DNA from 2 places in the Micromonospora sp. NPDC004704 genome. Region 2 is predicted to be linked to the other one. Evidence: riboswitches for the same ligand, from Rfam matches in the RefSeq annotation. Region 2 holds a riboswitch; the other holds the start of a gene.
The links. Region 2 has a riboswitch for S-adenosylmethionine ahead of ACWEFB_RS33325 (ABC transporter substrate-binding protein). Riboswitches for the same ligand answer to the same signal wherever they lie in the genome.

Region 1 (4,994 bases), on a different contig from region 2:
GGTGAGCAGCACCAGGCGTTCGACCTCGGTCACCGCCGAGGCCGGCAGTCCGAGTCCGGTCAGTAGTTCGGTGGCGAGGGCCGCGCTGGCCCGTTCGTTGGTGTCACCGGGCGACTGCGGGTCGTAGACCGCGTCGTGACACCACGCCGCGAGGCGTACTGAATCGGCGTCGCCGGTCCACCCCGCCTCGGCGTCGACCACGTCCAGTACGGCCACCAGGTGCCCGACCGTGTGGTACTGCCGGTGCGGCTCCTCCCACCGCCGGAGCAGGTCCTCCCCGGCCGCGCTCAGATCAGGCTCGGCGGCGGTGGCCCCCGCACCCCGTACGGCGGCCCGCCACCGTTCGACCAGTCCGGTCACCGGATCGCCCCGATCACCGCGGTGACCGGCGACGGGGTGCTCGACCCGGTCGTGACCGATGTCGGGGCGAATGCGGTGCGTGTTGGGGATTGAGTGGGTTGATGTTGGGTAGTCCCGGCCATGGAGTCCGCCCGGAACAAGGTCCGCTCAGCCGCAGACCTTGACAGTGAGCGGGTCAACCACGTGGTGAGCGAGCTTGGCGAACGCTCGAAAACCACGGTGCAGGACCGGGTGCACGCCGTACGGGCCAACTTCGTACTCGCCCTCCAGGCGGGTGTGGCCGCCCTGCTCTCCTGGTACATCTCGCACGACGTCCTCGGCAACACCGACCCGGTCTTCGCGCCGATCTCGGCGGTCGGCACGCTCGCCGCCTCGCTCGGCCAGCGGCTGCGCCGGACCGTCGAGCTGATTCTCGGGGTCGCGGTCGGGATCGGGATCGGCGACCTGCTGATCATCGTGGTCGGCAGCGGACCCTGGCAGCTCGGACTGATCGTCACCCTGTCCATCATCGTCACCATCTTCCTCGGCGGAAGTGTCGCCGTCGTGACGCAGGCGGCGGCCACCGCCGTACTGCTGGTGGCGCTGGCACCGAAGATGAGCAACGTCGAGTTCCCACGGGTCATCGACGCGCTGGTCGGTGGCGGGGTCGGGCTGTTCGTGGTGGCGCTGCTGCTGCCACTCAACCCGCTCCGGATCGTCGACCGGGCGGCCAGACCGGCGCTGGAGACCCTGGCCGAGCAACTGACCGTGACCGCGGAGGCGCTGGCAGAACACGACCCTGTCCGGGCCTCGACGGCGCTGGACCGGCTCCGCCGGGTCGAGGAGTACATGGACGGCCTGCAGGAGGCGCTGGAGGGGGGCAGGGAGACCGCCACCCTCGCGCCCGCCCGGTGGAACCGCCGCCGGGCCCTCACCCGGTACGCGGAGAGCGCCGAGTACATCAACCACGCCGTACACAACAGCGGGGTGCTGGTCCGGCGGGCGGTGACCGCGCTGGAGGACGACGAGCCGATCCCGGCCGCGATGGCGTCGGCGGTGCGGCAGTTGGCCGACGCGGTCCGGCTGCTGCACCAGGAACTCGGCGCGGGGCTGGACCCGGAGGCCGCCCGGGAGCGGGTGCTCCGTTCGGTCACCGCGGCCGGTCGGGCGTACTCCGACGGGGTCGGTTTCTCCGGCAGCGTGGTCGTCGCCCAGATCCGGACCACCGCCAGCGACGTGCTCCGGGCCACCGGGATCGAGCGGACCGAGGCGAACCGCCTGGTCCGCCGGGCGGTGAGCACCCAGACCAGCCCGACCCGCAGCTCCCGCCCGTCGGCACACTGACCCGACCAGCCAATCCGCCGGCCCGGCGAGTTGATCGCGCGGCCGGTCGGCAATCCGGCCCGGTCGCGCAGCCGTCGGCCGCCGAGCTGACCGTGCGGTTTCGCGGTCAGCCCGGGGCGCGGCGGGTCAGCTCAGTTCGGTGAGGGCGGCGAGTAGCCGGTCGACGTGGGCGGCGGTGCTGCCCAGGCCGATGCTCGCCCGCAGGGCGGTCGGCGGCAGGTCGGACCGGCCACTGCGCGCGGCGGCCTCGCCGAGCAGCCGTCGGGCCAGCGGGTGGGCGCAGAACAGGCCGTCGCGCAGGCCGATTCCGTGCCCTCGGGCCAACTCGGCGGCGACCTCGGCCGAGTCCCGACCGGCGACCACGAAGGAGACGATGCCGACCCGTGGCGCGTCGGCGTCGAAGGTACGCAGCTCGACGATGCCCGGCAGGGCGTGCAGCCCGGCCCGCAACCGGGCCAGCAGGTCCTGCTCGCGGGCGTGCAGGTCGGCCCGGTCCGCCTCGCCGAGGGCCGTACAGACCGCGGCGAGGGCGACCGCACCGAGCAGGTTCGGGGTGCCGGCCTCGTGGCGTCCGGGGCCGTCCGCCCAGCGCACGTCGTGGGTGGCGGTGCCGACACCCAGGGTCGCGCCGCCGCCGAACAGGTACGGCGGTGCCGCGTCCAGCCAGTCCGCCCGTCCGGCGAGCACTCCGGTGCCGAACGGTGCGTAGAGCTTGTGCCCGGAGATCGCCACGTAGTCGATCTCCGATCCGGCGATGTCCACCGGCGCGTGCGGGGCGAGCTGGGCGGCGTCGACCGCGATCCGGGCGCCGTACCGGTGGGCGACGGCGGCCAGCTCGGTCACCGGCCACCGCTCGCCGGTGACGTTGCTGGCGCCGGTGACGGTGACCAGGATCGGGTCGGCCGGGTCGGACTCGCGGCGCAGTTCACGCAGTGCCTGGCTCAGGGCCGTCACGGCCGCGGCGGGCGAGGCGGGGACGGGCAGTCGTACCGTGTTCGGCCAGGGCAGCAGGTTGGCGTGGTGCTCGCCGCCGAAGGTGACCACGGTGGTGCCGGTCGGGACCGCGCGGGCGAGCAGGTTGAGCGCGTCGGTGGTGTTCCGGGTGAAGATCACGTAGTCGTCGGCCCGGGTGCCGAGGAAGTCGCCGACCGTCTGCCGGGCCCGCTCGTACGCGAGCGTGCTGCGCTGGGACAGCGCCCCGGCGCCCCGGTGCACGCTGCCGTACCAGGGCAGGAGCTCGGCCACGGCGTCGGCTGCGGCACGGGCGCAGGGTGCGGTGGCCGCGTAGTCGAGGTTGACCAGGTCGGGCACGCCGAGGACGTCGAGCGGTCCGGTGGCGGCGAGCGGCGCGACGGTGATCCCGGTCGCGGCCGTCGGGCGCGGCGCGGTGCGCGGGTCGACCGGGGAGGAGACGGGTACGAGAGTGGAACGCATGGGTACGACCTCCGGCAATCCGGGACCCCGGTTGCTGAGGGTGGGGTCCGCGCTTGCCCAGCACACGGATCGGGCTGGGCCCGGTCATCACCCAGGGCACCCCACCGCGAACTCGACGAGGGTTGCCGGCCAGCAAGCTGGGGCTTCGCCCACCGTCCGGTCGAACCATTCGGCGTCTCGCCGGTGGTCGGTCGGGTCGGTGTGCGTTGGTCGCTGGCACTCGTGACCTGCCTGGCAGCATAACCGGACGGATTGCGGTCCGACCAGCGGGTCGAGGGGTGACTACGCTGGCGTCATGGCCGACACCCCGCCCGGCGGAGATCCCTACTCGCCGCCGCCGATCCCGCCTGCCGCGCCGACCCCGCCGGTCAGCGCCATCCCGCCGAGGGTGGCGAAGTTCTCCGGCCGGGGGCTGACCTGGCGGCGTGGTCTGGTGCTCGCCGGGGTGATCCTGCTGATCGCCGGCTGTGCGGTCTACATGGCGATAACCCTCGGCGACGACCTCGGCCTGCAGGCGCTGATCATCGGGCTGGTGGCCGCGATCCTGCCGGTGCCGGTGCTGATCGCCTGCTTCCTCTGGCTCGACCGGTACGAGCCCGAGCCGATGGTCTACCTGATCTTCTGCTTCGCCTGGGGTGCGTTCGTCGCCACCGCCGCCTCGCTGAACGTGAACCGGGAGACCGCCGAGCTGTTCGCCGGATGGGGGCTGCCGGACTCGCTGGTGGCGGTGCTCGGGGCGCCGTTCATCGAGGAGTTGACCAAGGCCCTCGGACCGTTCCTCCTGCTGCTGTTCCGCCGCCGGGAGTGGTCCGGCATCACCGACGGGATCGTCTACTGCGGACTCTCCGCGGTCGGCTTCGCCATGGTGGAGAACATCCTCTACCTCGGCGGGTACGGCTACGCCGCCGGTGCCGACCAGTACGGCCCCGCGACCGGGGTGCAGAACGTGTTCGCGATCTTCATCGTCCGGATCCTGCTCACCGGGTTCGCCCACCCGCTGTTCACCGCGATGACCGGGATCGGGCTCGGTATCGCGGCCCGCTCGGCGGACCGGCGGATCCGGATCTTCGCCCCGCTGGCCGGTCTCCTGGCGGCGATGATGTTGCACGGCACCTGGAACCTGATGCCCTCACTGGCGGCGGCACTCGGGCAGAACCTGATCGTGCTCTACGGGTACATCGGCGTGATGGTGCCGATCTTCCTCGGCATGGTCGGGCTGGCCGTCTGGCTGCGCGGCTGGGAGGGCCGGCTCACCGAGCGCCGGCTGCCCGACTACGTACGCGCCGGCTGGCTCAGCCCGCCCGAGGTGGCGGCCCTGGGCAGTCTCGGGCGGCGGCACTCGGCCCGGCGCTGGGCCCGGCGGGTCGCGGGGGAACCGGGCCTGAAGGCGATGCGCGGTTTCCAGTTCTCGGCCACCCGGTTGGCGCTGCTGCGCGACGGGATGCTGCGCGGGCTGGACACCAAACCGGCCGACCGCGCCCGGACCGCGTACGAGGAGCGGCAGTTGCTCGACGCGATCACGGCGTACCGGTGGGCGTTCGTGGGGCGGGACCCGCAGGCACCGGTCGGGGTCTGGGACGGGGCCCGTTACCACCTGAACTTCCCGGACGGGGTGCCGCGCACGGTGGAGGCGCCGGCCGAGCCGGTGGTGCCGATCCCGGTGGTGTTCACCCCGCCGCCGGCTCCCAGCCCCTACGGTCCCTACGGCCCGCCGCCGCCCGGTTACAGGTAGAGCCCGGTCGAGTCGGTGTCCACCCGCTCGGCGGCGACCGCGTGCACGTCGCGCTCGCGGAGCAGGACGTACTCCCGGCCGTGCAGTTCCACCTCGGAGCGGTCGTCGGGGTCGAACAGGACCCGGTCACCGGAGACGATCGAGC
Region 2 (4,994 bases):
AAGGGTCAGATCGTGACATCTTTCATGGCGCCGCCGATCCTGCGGATCGCTATGCGTCGGGTGGACCAACTGGAGCAGGAGCAGGACGTCGAAGGCGCCGCAACCGGTCGGTGATCGGTTCACCGCAGTGCCGACGGCGGCAGCGGGGCTTCTCCGCGCCCGCACCGGGAATTGGCGGTGCGCGGCGTCAGAGGACCTGCGCGAGGAACTGTTGGAGCCGCTGGCTGCGGGGGGCGTCGAACACTTCCGCCGGCGGGCCCGCCTCGACCACCCGGCCACGGTCCATGAAGACGACAAGGTCCGCGACCTGCCGCGCGAAGCCCATCTCATGGGTGACGACCACCATGGTCATCCCCTGTGACGCCAGATCCGCCATCAGGGCCAGGACGCCCTTCACGAGCTCGGGGTCGAGCGCCGAGGTCGCCTCGTCGAAGAGCATGACCTGCGGGGACATCGCCAACGCACGGGCGATCGCCACCCGTTGCTGCTGGCCGCCGGAAAGCTGCGCGGGGCGCGCATCGGCCTTGTGGCGCAGACCGACCACATCAAGGTGGTGCAACGCGACCTCTGCCGCCTCGTCCGCCGGCAGTCGCCTGAGTTGTCGCAGTGCGAGCGTCACGTTCCGCAGCACGGTCAGATGGGGGAACAGGTTGAACTGCTGGAAGACCATGCCGATCTGCTGACGCAGCCGGTCGGGGTCGCGCCGCAGCACGCTCTCCCCGTCCAGGAGCACGTCGCCGCGGTCGGGCTCCAGCAGGCGGTTGACGGTTCGCAGCAGGGTGGACTTTCCCGACCCGGAGGGGCCGATGACACACGCGGTCTGCCCCCGCTCGACGTCCAGATCCACTCCGCGCAGCACCTGGTGACGGCCGAACGCCAGGTGGATGTCACGGGTCGACAGACTCACCGACCCGCTCACGGCGGGATGTGGGTCCATTGCGGTGACCACTGATTGATCATGCTCAGACACGTGCTGCCCCTCCCGCAGTCGCAGAACTCGCCGTACCGGTGCCGAGCGTGGTGGGCTCCTCCTGGTCGGGGCCACTCACGCCTGCGTGCCGCAGCCGCCGGTCGATTCCGTTCACCACGTGCGTCAGCGGCACCGTGATGACCAGATAGAAGAGGCCGGCCAGGAGGAGCGCGGACTCGTTGCCGGTGTTCGCGGCGTAGTCCTGGCCGACCCGGAACAGGTCCCGCTGGCTCGCGAGCAGGCCGAGAAAATACACCAGGCTGGAGTCCTTGATCAGCGCGATCAGTTGGTTGACCCACGCCGGCAGGATCCGCCGGACCCCCTGCGGAATGATCACCAGCCGCATCGACGTCCGGTAGGACAGGCCGAGCGCCCGGCATGCCTCCAGTTGACTGGCCTCGACGCTCTGGATGCCGGACCGGAAGATCTCACCGATGTAGGCCGCGGCGATCAGCGACAACGCGAGAATGCCGAGCGGGTACGGGTTCGGACCCCACCAGGCCATTCCGAGCGGGGCGAGTCCGACCCCGATGAGCAGGATGGTGACCGCCGCCGGCAGACCCCGGAACACATCCGTGTAGATGCGTGCCGGCCAGCGCAGCCAACGGGTCCGAGCCAGTCCGGCGACAGCGAGGAGCATGCCGACCAGGGTGCCCAGGGTGGCCGAGATCAGCGCAAGCAGCAGGGTGTTGCGCAGGCCGACAGTGAGCATCTCGGGCAGGGCTTCGCGCATCGACTCCAGGTCGAAGAACGTCTCCCACAACGTCTTGAGGGTATCCATCGCCTTACCTGTCTCGAACCCGTTGACCGGTCACCCTCGGATCAGGCCGAGGGGGTGGCGGCGGGACTCGTCCTGACCGCCGGGTACGCGACGTTGCCGCTGCCGGGCTTGAAGGTGTCCGGGACAGGACGTCCCGGGTAGTACTGCTCCTGCAGCCGGGTCCAGGTGCCGTCCTCGATCACCTGGTCGAGACCCTTGTTCAGGGCCTCGCGCAGCGCGTCGCTGCCCTTCGCGACCGCGAACGCGGTCGGCGCGGAACTGAGCTGCTTCTCCACCAGGACGATCTTTCCGGCGCTGTCCTGGGCGGACTTCTCCCCGATTTCGGCCGGCGAGATCCAGGCGTCCGCGGTCTTTGCCTTCAACTGGTTGATTGCGCCGTTGTAGTCCGGGACGCGTACCGGATCGAGCCCTTCCTTGGTGGCATAGTCATCCTGGACCGTGCCCTGGACAACAACCACCCGGGTGCCCTTGAGATCCGCAAAACTCTTGATCGGCGACCCGGCCGGTACGTCGAGACCGAAGTAGCCGAAGTCATACCCGTTGCCGAAGTCCACCGTCTTCTTACGGGCCTCGGTGATGGTGATGGAGGAACTGCCCACGTCGAACTTGTGGTTGTTGACCTGCGCGAGCAAGGAGGAGAACTCGGTGCCGACAAACTCGACCTTCAGCCCCACCTTGCCGGCAACGGCGCTCAGCAGGTCGTTGTCGAAGCCGGTGAACTTCCCGTCCTTGAGGTAGACGTTGGGCGGGGCGTCGCTGAGCGTACCGACCCGGAGGACACCGGGTTGGAGCAGCTTGTACGGGTTGTCGGCCGAGTCGGTGGACGACGACGAACCGCAGCCGGCAGCAGCACCGACCAGCGCGAGGGCCGCGGCGGCGGGCAGCAGACGTGCGAGGACAGATGACAGACGCATGTGTGGAACTCCAGAAAAATGCGCGCGGCATCGCCGCCGGAGTACCGGCAGGAATGGTGGCGCGACAGCCTGACCCGGACGGCGTGTTACAGCCGTTTCAGGAATGGTGGGAAAAGATGCCGGCGCGGTGTGACGACCGGCAGTCGGGTTCAGCCGTGCTGGCGACAGAGCATGGTGCTGGTACGGCACAGGTCGACATGCCGACGCCACCAATGCCACGTGACGTGCAGCCGACTCACTCGCTCGGCACGCGTACCCACGGAACAAACCTCCATCGGTCCTGGCGGTAGCACCCGCACCCGATGGGGGGTTGCTGCGACGTCAACGAGCCAGGTCTCTCAGTCGCTCTGGATGGGCTGCGTCAGCTTACTGAATGCGGGCGGAATTGTTCCAGCCAGAAACGGCGCCTGTGGCGCTCGCCACCGTCCCGATCAGTTCACCAGCACGATCTTTCCACGCGCATGCCGGCCTTCGCTCAGTTCGTGTGCGGCCGCGGCCTCGGTAAGCGGGAACGCCGCCGCGACCGGCACCCGCAACCGGCCCTCGTCGGCGAGCGTGACCGCGATCGCGAGGCCGTGCAACGCCAGCGGGTCGGCTGGTGCTCCCACGGCCACGCCCGTGTCGTCTGCCGGCGCACCGTGTGACATGTGTACGCCGTGTGCCGCAGCGGTCCGATCCGCGATCGTCACCACGCGCGCCGGGTCGCCGGCAATGGCGACGAGGTCCGGCAACGCCCCTGCGGCACAGTCGAACACCGCGTCCACTCCGGCCGGTGCCAGTGCCCGGACCCGTTCCACCAGCCCCGTCCCGTACGTCGTCGGCTCGGCGCCGAGGACACGGAGAAAGTCGTGGTTGTGCTCGCTCGCCGTACCGATGACGGTGGCACCGCGAGCGACCGCCAACTGGACGGCGATGGTGCCCACCCCGCCCGCCGCGCCCTGCACCAGCAGGGTGTGCCCGGCGTCGACCGCGAGCCGGTCGAGGACACGGGTGGCGGTCTCGACGCTGCCCGCGGCGCCGCCGGCTTCCTCCCAACTCCACCCGGCGGGTTTCGGTGCCCACGCAGCCAGGACCGCGAAGTCGGCGTTGGCACCGCGTACGGCCGATCTGGTCATACCGAACACCTCGTCACCGATCCGGACGCCGGTGACGGCGGGGCCGATCTCGTCCACCACGCCCGCGGCGTCGAACCCGGTCCGGAACGGGAAGGTCACGGGCACCATCTCGCGCCACGCCCCGGAACGGATGGACACCTCCCCCGGCGAGATCCCGGAGGTCCGTACGGCAACGCGGATCTCGCCCGGTCCCGCGTGCGGGGCCTCCACCTCGGCGACGTGCAGGACGCTGGACGGGCCGTACTCGGTGAATTGGATCGCTCTCATGCGGCGACCGTAACGGAGCACCCCGTCCGTTTGGCTAAAGTGAGAGCGGTGACGGCCCAAGTGATAACGCAGCTCCGTGCGGACGCCCGGGAAAACCGGGAGCGCATCCTCGCGGTCGCCCGCGCGGCCTTCGCCACCGAGGGCCTCGACGTGCCGATCCGGGAGATCGCCCGGCGCGCCGAGGTCGGTGTCGCGACCGTCTACCGGCACTTCCAGACCAAGGAAGCGCTGCTCACCGAGGCCTTCGCCGAGCAGCTGGCCCTCTGCTCGGCGGTCGTACGGGAGGGTCTGGCCGCCGACGACCCCTGGCGCGGGTTCGGCCTGGTGATCCGGAAACTCATGGAGATGCATGCCCTCGACCGGGGCTTCGCCCGCGCCTTCACCTCGCAGCTCCCCCAGGCGGTCGACTTCGCCGCCGACCGCGACCGCACGCTGCGTCTGCTGCTCGAACTGGTGCGACGGGCGAAGGACGCCGGCTCCCTGCGGCAGGACTTCGTGCTGGAGGACTTCAGCCTGGCGCTGATGGCGAACGAGGGCATCCAGGCCGAGACGCCCGAGATGAGGGTGGCGGCGTCGCGCCGCTTCGCGGCCCTGATGATCCAGTCCTTCCAGGCGAAGCCCGTCCCGATGCCGCTTCCGCCGCCCGTTCGGTTACCCCTGTCCCGACGTTGACCGTTGGCTATTGGAGCCCGGTGCGGACCGAGGTGATGCGGTGGGTGTTGAAGCCGAGCCAGTGCATCCGGCCCCGATAGCGGGCGTGCTCGATCTTGAGGCAGCGGTCCATGACCACCGTCAACCCGCCGTCCTCCGCGATCTGCCCGCCCTCGGCGTTGATCACCCCGAACTGGCACCAGAGGGCGCCGGCATTGATGGCGACAGCCTCCCGGGCGATCGCCGGCAGCGCGCTCGGCGCACGGAAGACGTTCACGACGTCCACCGGCCCGGGT

Region 1: linked by a shared signal. The riboswitch ahead of ACWEFB_RS32590 (aminotransferase class V-fold PLP-dependent enzyme) and the one ahead of ACWEFB_RS33325 (ABC transporter substrate-binding protein) in region 2 are both predicted to bind S-adenosylmethionine.

The regions. Positions count from the first base shown of each region.
Region 1 is NZ_JBSGCD010000038.1:46,025-51,018, forward strand. It holds gene ACWEFB_RS32580 (HD domain-containing protein) at 1-360, opposite strand, end outside; gene ACWEFB_RS32585 (FUSC family protein) at 544-1,683, shown strand; gene ACWEFB_RS32590 (aminotransferase class V-fold PLP-dependent enzyme) at 1,810-3,117, opposite strand; SAM riboswitch class IV at 3,162-3,283, opposite strand; gene ACWEFB_RS32595 (PrsW family intramembrane metalloprotease) at 3,413-4,849, shown strand; gene ACWEFB_RS32600 (GroES family chaperonin) at 4,840-4,994, opposite strand, start outside.
Region 2 is NZ_JBSGCD010000041.1:18,757-23,750, reverse strand. It holds gene ACWEFB_RS33335 (amino acid ABC transporter ATP-binding protein) at 188-937, opposite strand; gene ACWEFB_RS33330 (amino acid ABC transporter permease) at 963-1,751, opposite strand; gene ACWEFB_RS33325 (ABC transporter substrate-binding protein) at 1,793-2,665, opposite strand; SAM riboswitch class I at 2,934-3,023, opposite strand; gene ACWEFB_RS33320 (NADP-dependent oxidoreductase) at 3,097-4,047, opposite strand; gene ACWEFB_RS33315 (TetR/AcrR family transcriptional regulator) at 4,096-4,719, shown strand; gene ACWEFB_RS33310 (CoA-binding protein) at 4,727-4,994, opposite strand, start outside.